DNA from 2 places in the Uruburuella testudinis genome. Region 2 is predicted to be linked to the other one. Evidence: predicted binding sites of a transcription regulator. Region 2 holds the regulator's gene; the other holds the start of a gene.

Region 1 (8,173 bases), 630 kb from region 2:
GGCAAGACAACGTATACATCGGCGTGCCTGCCGTTATCAACCGCCAAGGTGCCGTGCGCGTATTTGAAATTCCGCTGGATGAAAATGAAGCGGCAAAATTTAACCAATCGGCACAACTGCTGAAAAGCCATCAGCAAAAAGTGGATGATTTTCAGGCATAATCCGACCATCTGCAAAAAATCGAATGTGTATAAAACCGTTCAGACGGCCTGTTTGAGGCCGTCTGAACGGTTTGTTTTTTCAAACGGATAATGCCATTCACAAAAGTAAGCCGCAGGCCGGATATTTGTATCCGACAAATGGTTTGATATTCTTGTGATACCCAATGATTTTGGCCGTCTGAACAATATCGGATTCGAGCATTCGGCCTACAAGTATCACCCAGGGTGTCCGGACAATTCATGTATCATCCTTTTTTGCGCTAAAAGCACATCTGCTGCGTTAAAAAGCCTCGCAAGATGGCCGATCTTGCTGCGTTTTTTGCCTGGCATCTGCATTTTCAGGAACAAAAATCCCCTCATAAACAAATTGTCCGGACACCCTAGGCCGGTTTTGCGGTTGCGGCGGCTAAATCGCAAAATCCATCCAGACTTCGGCGGCCGGCGGCGATGTCTTGCCCAGTGATGCCGCCTGCATCCGGTATTGGCGCGGTGTGGCGCCGTAGTGCTGTTTGAAAAGGCGGGCAAAGTGCGATTCGGTTTGAAAGCCGGTGGCCAGCGCAATCTGCAACACGCTGTCGGTGCGGTTGCGCAGATACACCGCCGCCTGCCGCAAGCGGGTCTGCATCACAAACTGGTGCGGGCTTTGCGCCATGGCCGCCTGAAACACGCGCATAAATTGCGCGCGCGACAAATGCACCTGCTCGGCCATGGTTTCCACCGTCCAGGCGCCGGCCGGGTCGGCCATCACCGCCGCCAGCAAAGGCCGCAAGCGCGCATCCTGTTGGCCGCGCAGCAGCCCCGGCGGCGGATTCTGCCATTGCGGCTGCTGCCAGCAATAGCGCACCAGCCATACCAGCAGCGCTTGCGCCAAACCGTTGACCACGCTGTAGGCGCCTTCCGCTTCATCTTCGGCCGTCTGCATTTCCAGCTGCAACAAGCCCACCCAGGCGCGCAGTTGCGGCAGGTCCTGCCACGGCACAATCACCACCGGCGGATAGCCTTGCAGCAAATCATCCAGCAGGCTGCCCGGCAGCCGGTAATCAAAGCGCCCGCACAGCATGCCCAAATCTTCCCGCCCCGAAGTGTTGCTTTTCAAGGTCCACGGTCCGCGCCGGCAAAACGACACCGGCGCCGCCTCGCCGCTGCCGTTGTAATCGCTGATGCAATGCTCGCCGCCGCCGGGCAGAAACACCAAATCGCCCGCATACAGCCGCTGCGGCGGCGCATCCGGCAGCTGCAATACGCCCGTGCCCGAAGTGACGATATGCACATAAGCCCGCCGCTCTGTTTCCGGGTGGCGCAACTGCCAGCGCCCGCTCACCATGCATTGCGTGTCGATTGCCGCCGACACCTGCGCGTATTCCAGCAGCTTGTCTAAAATATTGCTCATCAAAAACCTTTATCTCATTTGTTGTTTTAGGACACCCTAGACCATCCCGGCTGTCAAAATCCATCCGTACACGAATGTTTAACAGCCGTTAATGCGCTTTTTGCAACGAAAAAAGAGATTATCAGATAAGCGAGTGTGCTGAAACAAGCGCAAAATAAACGCATCGATTATCAGCAAGACCACCGTAAAGGAGCAACACCATGTTTTTAGACTGGAAACAACACGCCGCGCTGGTGAAAAAAGCCTTCGGCAAACTCGGCGGCAAGCATCCGCGCATGTTGCAGGCTTATCAGGCGTTGGAGCAGGCCGCAGCTGCCGAAGCGCTTGATGCGAAAACCCGCGAGCTTATCGCCCTGGCCGTGGCGGTTACCACCCGTTGCGAAAGCTGCATCAGCGTGCATGCCGAAGCCGCAGTAAAAGCCGGCGCTACCGACAGCGAAATCGCCGGCGCCTTAGCCACTGCGATTTCACTCAACGCCGGCGCCGCCTACACCTATTCGCTGCGGGCGATGGAGGCCGTGGAGAGCCAGCGCGGAAATTAAGCCGGCTGGCAGTCAATATAAAAAATAAAACAAATACATAACACATTAAGCCAGGAAGAAATTCTTTTTTTAACCTGTAAATAACTTGAAAGGATTTACAATGGATTTCTATCGTGACTTAATCAACAAGATTGCCAACTCAGAGCAACTGGGTGTGCATTTATGCCGGATTGCTATCGCCGTGGTGTTTTTGTGGATAGGCTGGCTGAAATTTATTCCTTACGAAGCCGACAGCATCGTGCCGTTTGTGGCCAACAGCCCGTTTATGTCGTGGCTGTATAACGACCCGCTCAACTATCTGCAATATATGAACCACGAAGGCGCGCTGATACCCGAACACCGCATTTGGCACGAAGCCAACAACACCTACGGCTATTCCAACGGCCTGGGCGTGGTTGAAATTGCGTTTGCGCTGCTGCTGCTGTCGCACTATCTTTCGCCCAAAGTCGGCTTTTTCGGCGCCTTGCTGTGCTTTTTAACCCCGTTTGTGACCTTCACGTTTTTGCTGTTCACACCTGAAACCTGGGTGCACGGCGCCGATGCGCACACCGGCTTTCCCTACCTTTCCGGTGCCGGGCGTTTGGTATTGAAAGACATCATGATGCTGGCCTGCGGCTTCGTAGCCATGGTGGATTCGGCCAAAGCCATCCGCAAACAATCGGCTGATGCGGTTGCGGCATAAGCTTTGATCGGCAATAAAATCAGGCCGTCTGAAAACTGTTTCAGACGGCCTGATTTTATGCTGGATTTGTTAGGCGGTTGTGGGTGGGTTGTGTGGGCAGCGATGACGCTACAATAGCTGCACGGTTTGTGAGTTGGCCATTTATTTGCAAGAAACCGGCAGGAAATTATCAGGTACGGTGCCGCCGCAAACCCAAGAGGTGTTCCCTTGCTGGTCATTTACGGTAAACCCGGGCGTTAAGGTAACGGTTAATCCCTGGATGGGGGTAGCAGCTTGCTGGGAGATGGTGGCGGTGATAACACCGCTATTGTTATCTACGTTAATCCTATCCACATAATTACCCGCATTACCCCCTCTTTGAGAGATGGCTGCATTGATGGGGAGGCTACCGGTATCCGCATAAGCAGCTTCTACTTCAACTTTTAAACTTGCGGCCAATTGAATGGCTTCCGATACTTGAGCACGGGCAACATAATTTGTGTAGGCAGGTAAAGCTATTACCGCCAATATGCCGATGATACCTATCACAATCATCAGTTCAATTAACGTAAATCCTTTTGTTCGATGGTTAGATAGCATAGCCGCCCCTTGAATATTTTCATAGAAAAAGCGGGGCATAAGCCCCGCTTTTTTAACTTTGATTATCGTGCCTGTTTACTCGCGGCAAGATGCAGGGCGGAATTTGGCGTCAATGGTGCCATTACAAGCCCAAGTAAAGGAGCCGCCTTGTTGAGTCGGCGTAAGTGTTAAGGTTCTGCCTCGGATATCGGCATTTGTATCTGTTTCGCGCATGGTTGCAGTAATAACACCCTCACCACCAATCGTCACTTGTTCTACATAACGGCCATTAATATCCGTCGGCGCTGCTACGCCTGCGTCTGCATTATCATCCGGCCATTCACCACGATCGGCAAAGAATTCGGTAACGGCTGCTTTTTGGCCTTCAGCCAAAGAGAAGGCTTCAGATACTTGAGCGCGTGCAGTGTAGTCTTGGTAAGCCGGCAAAGCGATGACAGCCAAAATACCGATAATGGCAATAACAATCATCAGCTCGATTAAAGTAAAGCCTTTTTGGGTTGCTTTCATGTTCTTAAAACTCCAAAATAAATGAAATGTGAATAATTTTTAGTATAAAACCGTAATGTGTTCGGCATGTTTATAGCAAAACGAAGAAGGAATAAACAGCTTTCCGCCCTTGCCGCGCCGCTGCTCTGATTCGGCACGTGGGTGGCGGATGAGTGGTAGCAAGCATCTGCCATGCCAAATATTTAAAACAGCGGTGAGTTTTTATAATAAATTGTTTTATATTAATTTTTATATTTTTGGCTTTTGAAAGCCTACCGTTTCAGACGGCCTGAAACGGTAGGCGTGGCAACAGGCTGCCGCATTTTGTCAGTTTTGGCGTTTTTTGTCATGCATTTTGTGTATTTTTTCGGCATAACAAGCCGGTTGCCGGAGGCGGCTGTCTGTGAGCGGAAAAGGGTAGGCGGCAAGATAATATTTTTGGCATTTTCTGTTATTTTGAAAGTTATTCTTGTTATGTTACTATCCGAGCCTTTCTAATTTATGCCGGCTGTGTGAATGATGCGTACGCCTTTTGATGAACCGAAATATGCGCCTGTGGTCCGCCCGGGGGAATGGTTGTGGGCGGTGGCGGTGATGATGCTGCCGCCGCTGAATCTGCTTGCTGCTTGTTTTTGGCTGTTTGGGCGCAATACCAATCCGAGTAAGGTCAATTATGCCAAGGCTTTGCTGATGCTGTATGGCTGGTTGGCGGTGGCGGGAGGTGTGGCTTGGGTGGTGTTGGAGCGCAGCGGTTATTTGCCGCTGCTGCTGGGTTTTTTCGGGGCGGCTTGAAAAAGCGGGCGGCTGAGTTTGTTGAAGTGTCGGGCGGGGCGGGTTATGTTTTGCTCCCGTGGAGCAGGGAACGGAGTGCCGCGCTGCCGACAGAGCGCTCATCAAACGCTGACCGAACCACCCGAACGGTAATCGAACGCCGGCGGATAATTTCATTTCCGTTATCCATCAGCCCGGCAGCCCGTGATGATTGGCTCCGTGCCCGAGTGTTGCGCTGTAAGCCTGCTGCATTGCTGCTCTTCGCGCATACCCTTTACAAAAATCACCTGGCTGCATCGGTTTGCCTTATCCGCTCACTTTTATGAATGGATATTATTCTGTAAACAAGGCCGTCTGAAAGCATGTTTTTTCAGACGGCCTTTGTATGCGCAGGGTTTTCGTGGGCAGAATTCATGCGATACACGATGTGGGTCGGATGTTTGAATCTGACATTTTCAGACGGCTGAAATCATTTGGTATCAATAAGAATCTCGAACGATTTGTCGGATACAAGTATCTGATCTGCGCCTGCCACACTTGTTCCACCAAAAGTTTGAATGTTCAGCAACACCATTCCCTCCCGTGCCAACGGGTTAGGGCAAAACAGTAAAGGGCTGTCGGCAGCCAATGTGAAAATAACCTGATTGCGTTGGCTTGTCTTGGCTATCTATACGCTGAATATATGCTGAAGGCCGTCTGAAACGCTTGCAGATGCGGGTTTCAGACGGCCTTTGTGTGGTGCTTTGATATCAGGCGTTGCCTTCTTGGTTTTGCTGATACATGGCTTCGAAGTTAATCGGGGCGAGCAGCACGGGCGGGAAGCCGGCGCGGGTGATGGTGTTGGACACGGCTTCGCGGGCGTAGGGGAAGAGGATGTTGGGGCAGGCTACGGCCAGCAGCAGTTGCACGTCTTCTTCGGGGATGTTGGCGAGGCGGAAAATGCCGCCTTGCGATACTTCGTTGAGGAACATCACGCGTTCGTCTTCGAGCTTGGCGGTTACGGTTACGGTTACGCTCACTTCATAGAATTCGTCTTCGAGTTTGCTGCTCTCGGTGGAAACGCGCATGTCGACTTCCGGCTCGCTTTGCTCCAGAAAAATGCGCGGGGCATGCGGCACTTCCAGCGACATATCTTTTACATACAGTTTTTCGATGCTGAATACGGGTTGTAATTCTTCGCTCATAAGGGTTTCTCTCTATAGGAGGGGTTGGGCTGCGTTTGCAGCAAAGGATATCGGGTGCTGTGTTTCAGTCTTGCGGCTCGCCGTTCAGCAGCTCGTTTAGGCCGCCTTGTCGGTGCAGGCTGTATAAATCGGTAAAACCGCCGACGTGGGTGGTGCCGATAAAAATCTGCGGCACGCTGCGCTGGCCGGTAATCTGCTGCATTTCGGCATAGGCGGCGGGGTCGCGGTCGACGCGGATTTCTTCGATGCCGGTAACGCCGAGTGATTTTAAAAATTGTTTGGCCATGGTGCAATAAGGGCAGTAGGGGCCGGAGTAGAGCTTGACGGGTTGCATAAGGGGGCGTTTGCTTTCGGTTGTGCGGTTTGGTCGGCCGGGGTTGGCGGCCATTCGTGTATGAGGCAAATACTCATTCATCGAATCGAATGGTTACGAAGCCCCAATATGTGGGCGCGGCTTCGATTTTACAAGGCTTGCGGTTTTTGTAAAAGTGCGCGGGTATGCTGTTGCGGACCGGGTGTCGGCAAGGATTTGTTTTTAATGGGTTTCAGACGGCCTTGCTGAAAGGTGCGCTGTTGCGCCATACACGCCGGCTGCTTGCAGGAGATCGGTCAGCAGTTTGTCGAGATCGGGCAGATAGTCGGGCGAGCGATCGCTGTTGATAATCACCACCAGGGCGAGTGGGGGCTGTGTGGCGGTTTGCGGCAGCCAGTAGCCGGCCAGTGCGCGCACGTTTTTGAGGGTGCCGGTTTTCAGGTGCAGCGGGCGGCCGATATGTTTGAAACGGTTTTTGAGGGTGCCGTCGTGACCGGCAACGGGCAGGCTGTCGGTAAAGGCCGTCTGAAAGGGGCTGTGCCAGGCGTTGGCGAGTATTTGGCCCAGCATGCGCGCTGTGAGCCGTTCGCGCCGCGAGAGGCCGGAGCCGTTTTCCAGCACCAGCGCTTCATCATCGATGCCTGCCTGTACCAATTGGCGGCGGACTTCGGCTTCGGCACGTCGCGCGGTGCTTGGGTTGCCGGCGGTTGAGCCCAAGGTGAGAAACAAGCTGCGGGCGATGATGTTGTTGGAATGTTTGTTCATGTCGGCGAGCACTGCGGCCAGCGGCTTTGATTGGTTGGCGGCCACGGTGGTGGCGTGCCGGGGTGCGCGGCCGGTGCGCCAGCCGTCTGCAATGCCGCCGCCCGCGGCGCGCCAGTGGTTGATAAAGCTTTTGCCGGCAAAGGCCGTCGGGTCGAGCATATTGATAAAGATTTCCTGCCCCAGGCAGCTTGCGGGTATTTGGCCGTCAAACCATAAGGTGCCGTTTTGATAGCGGGCTTGCAGATAGGGTTTCAGCGATCGGCAGGCCGTGGTGCCGGCGGTAATGGTGCTGCGGTTTTGCAGGGGGATGCCCGGCAGCGGCGGGTTGAGCGAGATCTCGGGGTTGCCGAGCGCGTTGCGTTCGGGTTTGGCCCACACCACTTTATAGGCCAGCATCTGCGGGTCGGGCGCGGTGGCGAAGGTTTCGCCGGCATCGTCGTCGAAATCATCGGCGCTGCCTGTGCTTTGCCACACGCTGCGGTCGAGCACCAGTTGTCCGCTGATGTTGCGGATGCCTTGTGTGCGCAACTGGCTTTGCATGTCGAGCAAGTCGTTTTGGTCGAGCACGGGGTTGCCGCTGCCCACCCAGTAAATATCGCCTTCCAACACGCCGTTGCGGACGGCGGCATCGGATTTCCATTCGGTGAGCCAGCGGTAATCATCGCCCAATGCGCGCAGGGCGGCAAAGGTGGTCACCAGTTTCATGGTGGAAGCGGGGTTGACTGCTGCATCGGCGCGGTGGGCGGCAATCACTTCGCCGCTGGCCAAGTTTTGCGCATACACGGCAACTTCGTCGGTGCGGATGCGGCCGAAATCCAGCGCGGCGGCATGGGCAGACAGCGCCAGCAGCGCGGTTATCAAGAGGGTGCGGAGCATTTCAGACGGCCTGGGCTTAATCGTGTTCATGGTGGTGTAGGGCAAAAAAATCATGAGGCGGCGGGTTAGATTGTTTGGTCAACGGATATTACAGGCCGTCTGAAAGCGTTGGCAAAATGCTGGGCAGACGGACGCTCTTTTTTATACTTCTTGCGGATCGATGTCTACCGACCAGCGCACTTTATGATGGCTGTGATGTTGCAGCAGCCGCAGCCATTGTGCCACCGCCTGATGCAGGGCGCGGCGGTCGGGACTTTCAAGAAACAGCTGTGCCCGCTCGCGCTCGGCCAGCCGCACCATCAGCATCGGCGCGGGGCCCATTTGCGATACGGTGTCGGGCAGCTGCTCCGCCACTTCGGCTTTGATGTCGTGCAGAAATTGCAGGGCGGTGCCGATATCGGGCGCATCGGCGCGGATGGCCGCT
Region 2 (8,173 bases):
TGGGCAAGAGATGTTTTACATATTGAATCCCAAGCTTTGGATGAAATAGCCGCATCTTTAAACGAACACTTTGTGCAAGCTGCTGAGGCTCTGCTGGAGTGCACCGGGCGGGTGGTGATTATGGGAATGGGAAAATCCGGGCATATCGGCCGGAAAATGGCCGCTACCATGGCATCTACCGGCACACCGGCATTTTTCGTACACCCGGCTGAAGCGGCGCATGGCGATTTGGGTATGATTGTAGACGGTGATGTGGTGATTGCTATTTCTAATTCAGGTGAAAATGAAGAGGTAACGGTTATTATCCCGGCATTGAAGCGTAAGGCGGTTACGCTGATTTGCATTACCTCGAAAGCCACATCTACGATGGCGCGGCATGCTGATATCCACATCACGGCTGCAGTGTCGAAAGAAGCATGTCCGTTGGGTTTGGCGCCTACTTCCAGCACAACGGCCGTTATGGGCTTGGGCGATGCATTGGCCGTAGTATTGTTGCGGGCGCGTTCATTTACTTTGAATGATTTTGCTTTGAGCCATCCGGCGGGAAGTTTGGGTAAGCGCCTGTTGTTGCGTGTTGAAGATGTGATGCATGCGGGCGACGAATTACCGGCGGTGGTTTCCGGCACGTTACTGAAAGATGCGATTATACGCATGAGCGAAAAAGGCTTGGGCATGTTGGCGGTAACCGATCAGTCAGGTTGCCTGAAAGGCGTGTTTACCGATGGCGATTTGCGCCGCCTGTTTCAGGAGCGCGATAATTTTTCGGGCCTGGCGGTTGACCATATCATGCACAATAATCCGAAAACCATTGATGCTGGAAAATTGGCCACAGAAGCGTTGAAACATATGCAGCAAAACCATGTCAACGGCTTATTGGTCACCGATAACGACAACAGATTGATCGGGGCTTTGAATATGCACGATTTGCTGAAAGCGCGCATTGTCTGACGGCGGTTTACCTGCCCTTATGCTATCTAAACGGCTTCTTTCACTTCAAGCATGTTAAAATAAAAGACAAGGCCGTCTGAAACCACTCAAGCCAGAAAGAAAATTATTCATGCCAACCTGTTCCCCGGAAATCCAAACCCGAGCCGCCAAAATCAAGCTGTTGATTATGGATGTTGACGGCGTGCTGACCGACGGCCATATTTATATCCGCGATAACGGGGAAGAGATTAAATCTTTTCACACGCTGGACGGTCACGGTTTGAAAATGCTGCAAAACAGCGGCGTGCAAACAGCGATTATTACCGGCCGTGATGCACCTTCGGTGGGTATCCGCGTGCAGCAGTTGGGCATTCAATATTATTACAAAGGCATTCATGATAAAAAAGCCGCCTATGCCGATTTGCGTGAAAAAGCCGGAGTGGCTGAGCATGAATGCGCTTTTATCGGCGATGATGTGGTGGATTTGCCGGTGATGGTGCGTTGCGGCCTGCCGGTGGCGGTGCCTGAGGCTCACGAATTTACCCTGAAGCATGCTGCGTATGTGACCCGGAAAAGCGCCGGCAAAGGCGCAGTGCGCGAGTTGTGCGATTTGATTATGCAGGCGCAAGGCACGTTGGAGCCTGCTTTAAACGAGTATGTCAAATGATGAAAAAATGGCGTTACGGCTGGTTGTTTCCGCTGGTGCTTGCTGCCTGCTTGGGCGGGTTGAGTGCATGGCTGGGGCGCATCAGCGAAGTCGACGTTGAAGAAGTGGTGCTCAATCCCAAAGAGCCGCAGTATGCCATGAACGGTATTGACGGCAAGCGGTTTGATGAGAGCGGCCGTCTGAAAGAAAACCTGAGCGCCCAGAGCGCCTGGCAGCTGCCGAAAAGCGATGATGTTTATTTTTCGCAGCCGCAGTTGTCGCTTTACGACAAAGGCAGCCTGCTGTATGACGTTAGCAGCGAAGAAGCCCGCTACAACACCGATAACCGCAAAGTGTGGTTTGAAAAAAATGTGGTGTTGACCAAAAATGCCGATGCCCGGCGCCCGGCAGGTGTTTTAAAAACCGGCAGCCTGATGGTGGATACCCAAACCGAAATTGCCCAAACCGATGAGCCGGTGGTTTACCAATACGGCCAATCACACGGCACGGCCAACGGTTTGACTTATGACCACAAACAAGGTTTGTTGAATTTACCTTCACGAGTGAAAGCCATTATTTATGACCCGCAAAACCCTTAAAACCGCTTTTTGTGCCGTGTTGATAGCCGCAGCTGTTCCGGCGGCAGCGCTGGAGAGTGACCGCAGCAAGCCGATTGAAATCGAGGCCGATCAAGGCTCGTTGGATCAGGCCAATCAAGTCACCACTTTCAGCGGCAATGTGATTATCAAACAGGGCACACTCAATATCCGTGCCGGCAGCGTGCGCGTATCCCGCGACAACAACGGACAGCAGCTGATGAACGCCAATGGCAGCCCTGTGCGCTTCAGCCAAACGCTCGACGGCAACAAAGGCACCGTAGCGGGGCAGGCCAACCAGGTTGAATATTCATCGGCCACCGGCGTGGTGAAGCTGACCGGCAACGCCAAAGTGCAGCGCGGCGGCGACCGTGCCGAAGGCGCCAGCATTGTTTACAACACCCGCACCGAAGTGTATACCGTCAGCGGCAGCAAAGCAGCGGGCGGCAGAAGCGGCAAGCGGGTTACCGTGGTGATTCAGCCGAATCAGTAAACAGCCGGCCTTTGAGAGCCAGTATTTTCAGACGGCCGTTTCAGATACCGCAAGGCTGTCAAACCAAAGGCCGTCTGAAAAGATAACGTTTCAGACGGCCTTAAAACAGACTACAATAGCAAGCATATATCATCAGAGTGAATGCATATGGATATCCAACGCAGCCGTTTAAATGTTCAAAATCTGCAAAAAAGCTTCAAAAAGCGCCAAGTGGTCAAAAATTTCTCGCTGGAGATTGAAAGCGGCGAAGTGGTGGGGCTGCTCGGCCCCAACGGTGCCGGCAAAACCACCAGCTTTTATATGATCGTGGGCCTGATTGCCGCAGATAACGGCAGCGTGGAATTAGACGGTAACGAAATCCGCCATTTGCCGATACATGAGCGCGCCCGCTTGGGCTTGGGCTATTTGCCGCAGGAAGCCTCGATTTTCCGCAAGATGACGGTGGAGCAAAATATCCGTGCCATTCTCGAAATCAGCGGCACAGCCAAAAACCGGATGAATGAAGAGCTGGATAAATTATTGGCAGACTTGAACATCGAGCGCCTGCGCAACAATCCCGCACCGTCACTTTCGGGCGGTGAGCGCCGCCGTGTGGAAATCGCCCGCGTATTGGCGATGAAACCGCGCTTCATCTTGCTTGACGAGCCGTTTGCCGGGGTGGATCCGCTGGCCGTCATCGACATTCAAAAAATCATCGAATTTCTCAAAAGCCGCGGCATCGGCGTGTTGATTACCGATCACAATGTTCGCGAAACCCTACGCATCTGCGACCGGGCCTATATCATCAGCGACGGCACCGTATTGGCATCCGGCCATCCCGAAGAGCTGGTTAACGACGAACAGGTCCGCGCCGTGTATCTGGGCGAAAACTTCGACTATTAAGCCTTTATCAAGCCTTTGCCATGAGCCAAACTTTCCAGCTAAAACTGAAACAAACCCAGCAGCTGAACCAGAGTCTGCAACAATCTTTGCGTATTTTGCAGATGTCCGGTTTGGAGCTGGAGCAGGAAGTGGAAGAATGGTTGCAGGATAACCCTTTATTGGAGCGCCCCGACAGCGAAGAAGAGGGCAGCGGGCCGCAGCTTTCCGCCGATATCGGTAAAGCAAACCGCTTGAGTGGCGAGGACGCGGAAGACATTTGGGCGACACTGGCCGAAGAAGACGATTTCAACGCTTTTTTGCACAAACAGGTATGCGAACATCCTTTGAGCGACAGCGAAGCCGCGCGAGTGCACATTCTGATTGATTTCCTCGACGAACAAGGCTATTTAACCGACAGCTTCAGCGATATTATTGACCACACGCCGCTGGAATGGATGTTGGAAGAAGACAGCCTGCAAGAAGCGCTCGACCAGCTGCACACCTTCGATCCGCCCGGCGTGGGCGCTGCCGATTTGCGCGAATCACTGTTGTTGCAATTGCAGCGCCTGCCCGCATCGCCGCCACGCAATTGTGCCGCCCGCATTGTCAACCTGTTTCTCGACCAATTGGGCAAAAGCCGCCAGCAAAATATCGGCAAATTTAAAAAAGCACTGCCGCAAGACAGCACCGAAACCATTCAGACGGCCCTTGATTTGATTGCCGGTTTAAATCCTTATCCTGCTTACGGTTTTGTTTCGGCCGAGCCGACGGCGTATGTGCAGCCCGATGTATGGGTGCGGGAGGGCAAAGAAGGATGGGTAGTGAGCGGCAATGAATCCGCCTGGCCGAAAATACGCCTGAACCGCGAATACTGCACCATGCTCGAGGCCGCAGAGGGTGTGGATAAGGTTTGGAAAGAAAAATTAATCGAAGCCCGGCAAAAAATCGACAGCCTCGCCCACCGCAAAAGCACCGTATTGCGTTTGGCCGAATATATTGTTGAGCGGCAAGAAGATTTTTTTGTATTCGGCGAAATCGGCCTGAGCCCCATGCTGTTGAAAGATGCCGCCGCCGAATTGGGTGTGGCCGAAAGCACCGTATCGCGGGCGGTGAACCATAAATATTTGTCTTGCCCGCGCGGCGTGTTTGCGTTACGCTATTTCTTCACACAGGCCGTTGCCACCGAGGATGGCGAGGGCGCCAGCCAAAGTGCGGTCAAAGCCGTGATGGCGCAATTGGTTGCAGCGGAGAACAAGCAAAAACCTTATTCTGATGAAGCATTGAGCAAATTGTTGAAACAGCAGGGCATCGACATCGCCCGCCGGACGGTGGCCAAATACCGCGAAGCCCTGCATATTCCGCCGGCGCATCAGCGCAAGCCTTGAGCCGGGCGGCGGCAATATTGACCGGGGCTGCCTAGGATGCCCTAACAGCCCGAAACCCCAACCGAAGGAGTAAATCATGAACCTGAAAATTACCGGTTTGAATTTCGATGTAACTGAAGCCGTCAAAAAACATGTTGCCGCCAAGTTGGAGCGCATCAACCGCCATACAGACAATGTGATTTCTGTGACCGTTACCCTTTCGGTGGAAAAAGTTAACAAAAAAGCAGAGGCCGATGTGCATCTGGTGGGCAAAGATTTGCATGTTGAAGCGGTTGAGTCGGATATGTATGCGGCGATAGATGTATTGATGGACAAGCTTGACCGCGCTGTGTTGAAACATAAAGGCAAAAGCAACGATGTCCGTTCCGCCCCCGCCCCTGCGGTGGTCGAAGAAGAATAAAACCTTATCAGACCGATAAAAAAGCTCCGGAAATCCGGAGCTTTTTGCTTGAGGCCGTCTGAAAACCGTTTTGCAAAGTGCGGTTTCAGACGGCCTTGTTTTCCTGATTTGATGGCGTTATGCCGATCGTGCCTCTAGGGTGTCCGGACAATTCGATTTACGGGTGTATTTTGCCCCTGAAAACGCATCTGCTGCGTTAAAAAGCCTCGCAAGATGTTCAATCTTGCTGCGTTTTTTACCTGGCATCAGCACTTTTATCACAAAAAATCTGAATCATTCTGAATGGTCAGAATACCCTAGGTTGCTGAAGTGGTGAGATTGGCCATAAAAACAAACGCCGCCCCAAACGTGCAACGGCAAACATAACGGCAACCGAGTTCCCTCTCCTGTGGGAGAGGGTTAGGGAGAGGGCGCAAGCCGCGAGGCTTAAATAAGGGTTAGGCCGTCTGAAACCCAAAAATGATTTTTTGATGAGTGCCGGTTATCTGAGCGGTGCGCACAGAGAAGATTGCCCGGAGTATGCCGAGGTGTTGGCGAGAGGGCAGGAATAGGCCGTCTGAAAATGATGGGGATGGTGGAATACGTGATGAAGCAAACCTGCGGTTTGCCGCCGACTCTCCAACGCTCCCCCGCAGAGGGAGCCGCGTAGCAACTGTATTTTTGCCCGACGGGGTTAAAAATACAGCTGCTACGCTGACTGAATGTCGTTTATGAGCGGATTTTATCCCTGAAAACGCATCTGCTGCGTTAAAAAGTCTCGCAAGATGTCCAATCTTGCTGCGTTTTTTGCCCGGCATCTGCATTTTCAGGAACAAAAATCCCCTCATAAACAAATTGTCCGGACACCCTAGCGTTTGACGCCGCTCAAGCAGGCCCAGCCGTTATCCAGTTGCGGTGCGGCCAAGTCAAACCATTGGCTGTAGATGGTGCTCATTTCTTCCACCTGTTCTTCTAAAATGCCGGAAAGCACGATGCGCCCGCCCGGTTTGGTGCGCCCGGCCAGCATGTCGCCGAGCATGCGCAACGGGTTGGCGAGAATATTGGCGACCACGACATCAAACTGTTGTTCGGGCAGGGCGTCGGGCAGGTAAAATTGTGCGGCAACTTCGTTTTGTGCGGCGTTGTCTTTGCTGGCGCGGATGGCTTGTTCGTCGATGTCTACACCGGCGGCGCTGCCGGCACCCAGTTTCAGCGCCGCGATGGCGAGGATGCCGGAGCCGCAGCCGTAATCCAGCAGCGCTTCGCCGCCTTGTAGATGGTTGTCGAGCCATTGCAGGCACAAATGGGTGGTGGGGTGGCTGCCGGTGCCGAAGGCCAGGCCGGGGTCGAGTTTCAGGTTGACTGCGCCGGCATCGGGCACATCGTGCCAAGAGGGGGTAATCCACAGGCGGTCGGAAATTTTAATCGGGTCGAATTGGGATTGTGTGAGCCGCACCCAGTCTTGTTCGGGCAGGCGGTCGGTTTCGTAGACGGGCATGTCGATGCCGCACTGCTGTGCCGCTGTGCCGATGATGGCTTCGATATCGGCTTGTTCGTCAAACAATGCAATCACTTTGCTTTGCTGCCAGATTTGTTCGGCCGGCATGCCCGGTTCGCCAAAAATGGCTTGTTCGTTGGCGGTGCCGGCATAGGCATCTTCAATGGCGGCGGAAAGTGCGCCGTGTTCCATCAGGGCATCCGACAGCGGCTCGGCGATATGGTCGTTGACGGCAATGGTGGTTTGTTGGTAGGCCATGGTGTCTTTCTTTTGTGAAGGCCGTCTGAAAGGGTTTCAGACGGCATGGTATGTGGGGCGGATACGTTTCGGTATGTCGTAGTTTGTTGATTTTAACGGATAGTGCAAGGTTTAAAAAGGCCGTCTGAAAACTCATGCTTTCAGACGGCCTGTGATTGCGGCATGTTTATTCTGCTTGAGCGGCTTTGCGTGCTTCCAGCCATTTTTCCAAATAGTGGATGCTGACGCCGCCTTGGCTGAAGCCGGGGTCGGTAAACAAATCACGGTGCAGGGCAGTGTTGGTTTTGATGCCGGTCACGGCCAGCTCGGCCAGTGCGACACGCATTTTGGCCATGGCTTGCTCGCGGGTTTTGCCGTGTACGCAGATTTTGCCGATCAGGCTGTCGTAGTTGGGCGGAATGCGGTAGCCTTGGTAAATGTGGCTGTCGACACGTACACCGAGGCCGCCGGGCAGGTGGCAGCTGGTAATCAGGCCGGGACTGGGAATGAAATTGTAGGGGTCTTCGGCGTTGATGCGGCATTCGAAAGCATGGCCTTCGAGGCGGATGTCTGCCTGCGTGTATTGCAGCGGCAGGCCGCCGGCAACGCGGATTTGCTCCTGTACGATGTCTACACCGCTGATCAGCTCGGTAACCGGGTGTTCTACCTGTACGCGAGTGTTCATTTCAATAAAGAAAAATTCGCCGTTTTCATACAAAAATTCAAATGTACCGGCGCCGCGGTAGCCGATGCGTTTGCAGGCATCTACACAGGCTTGGCCGATTTGCTCGCGTTCGGCTTCGGTGATGCCGGGGGCGGGGGCTTCTTCGATAACTTTCTGGTGACGGCGCTGCATGGAGCAGTCGCGTTCGCCCAGGTAGATGGCGTTGCCGTGTTCGTCGGCCAATACTTGGATTTCGACATGGCGCGGTTTTTGCAGATAGCGTTCCATGTAAACCATCGGGTTGCCGAAAGCGGCGCCGGCTTCGGTTTTGGTCATTTCCACCGAGCGGATGAGGTCTTCTTTTTTCTCAACCACACGCATGCCGCGGCCGCCGCCGCCGCCTGAGGCTTTGATGATGACCGGAAAGCCGACTTCATCGGCAATGCGCATGATTTCAGCGCTGTCATCAGGCAGGGCGCCGTCGGAA

Evidence for each region. The regulator sigma-54, encoded in region 2, starts transcription at its own class of promoters, with help from an activator protein. The targets are predictions, from matches to a motif close to CTGGCACGCTTCATGCTT.
Region 1: a site for sigma-54 is predicted at 4,022-4,039, ahead of LVJ83_RS13150 (pilin). Genes of this name have one in related genera too.

Annotation. Positions count from the first base shown of each region.
Region 1 covers NZ_CP091508.1:2,869,103-2,877,275, reverse strand. The annotation lists gene LVJ83_RS13185 (L-lactate dehydrogenase) at 1-161, shown strand, start outside; gene LVJ83_RS13180 (hypothetical protein) at 378-521, opposite strand; gene LVJ83_RS13175 (AraC family transcriptional regulator) at 568-1,551, opposite strand; gene LVJ83_RS13170 (carboxymuconolactone decarboxylase family protein) at 1,752-2,093, shown strand; gene rclC (reactive chlorine resistance membrane protein RclC) at 2,194-2,775, shown strand; gene LVJ83_RS13605 (pilin) at 2,917-3,393, opposite strand; gene LVJ83_RS13150 (pilin) at 3,430-3,861, opposite strand; gene LVJ83_RS13145 (hypothetical protein) at 4,357-4,632, shown strand; gene secB (protein-export chaperone SecB) at 5,361-5,795, opposite strand; gene grxC (glutaredoxin 3) at 5,860-6,129, opposite strand; gene dacB (D-alanyl-D-alanine carboxypeptidase/D-alanyl-D-alanine endopeptidase) at 6,331-7,803, opposite strand; gene LVJ83_RS13125 (primosomal protein N') at 7,891-8,173, opposite strand, start outside.
Region 2 covers NZ_CP091508.1:545,525-553,697, forward strand. The annotation lists gene LVJ83_RS02455 (KpsF/GutQ family sugar-phosphate isomerase) at 1-948, shown strand, start outside; gene LVJ83_RS02460 (KdsC family phosphatase) at 1,058-1,594, shown strand; gene lptC (LPS export ABC transporter periplasmic protein LptC) at 1,591-2,172, shown strand; gene lptA (lipopolysaccharide transport periplasmic protein LptA) at 2,153-2,662, shown strand; gene lptB (LPS export ABC transporter ATP-binding protein) at 2,810-3,544, shown strand; gene rpoN (RNA polymerase factor sigma-54) at 3,565-4,908, shown strand; gene hpf (ribosome hibernation-promoting factor, HPF/YfiA family) at 4,985-5,308, shown strand; gene LVJ83_RS02490 (hypothetical protein) at 5,746-6,135, opposite strand; gene prmA (50S ribosomal protein L11 methyltransferase) at 6,156-7,043, opposite strand; gene accC (acetyl-CoA carboxylase biotin carboxylase subunit) at 7,210-8,173, opposite strand, start outside.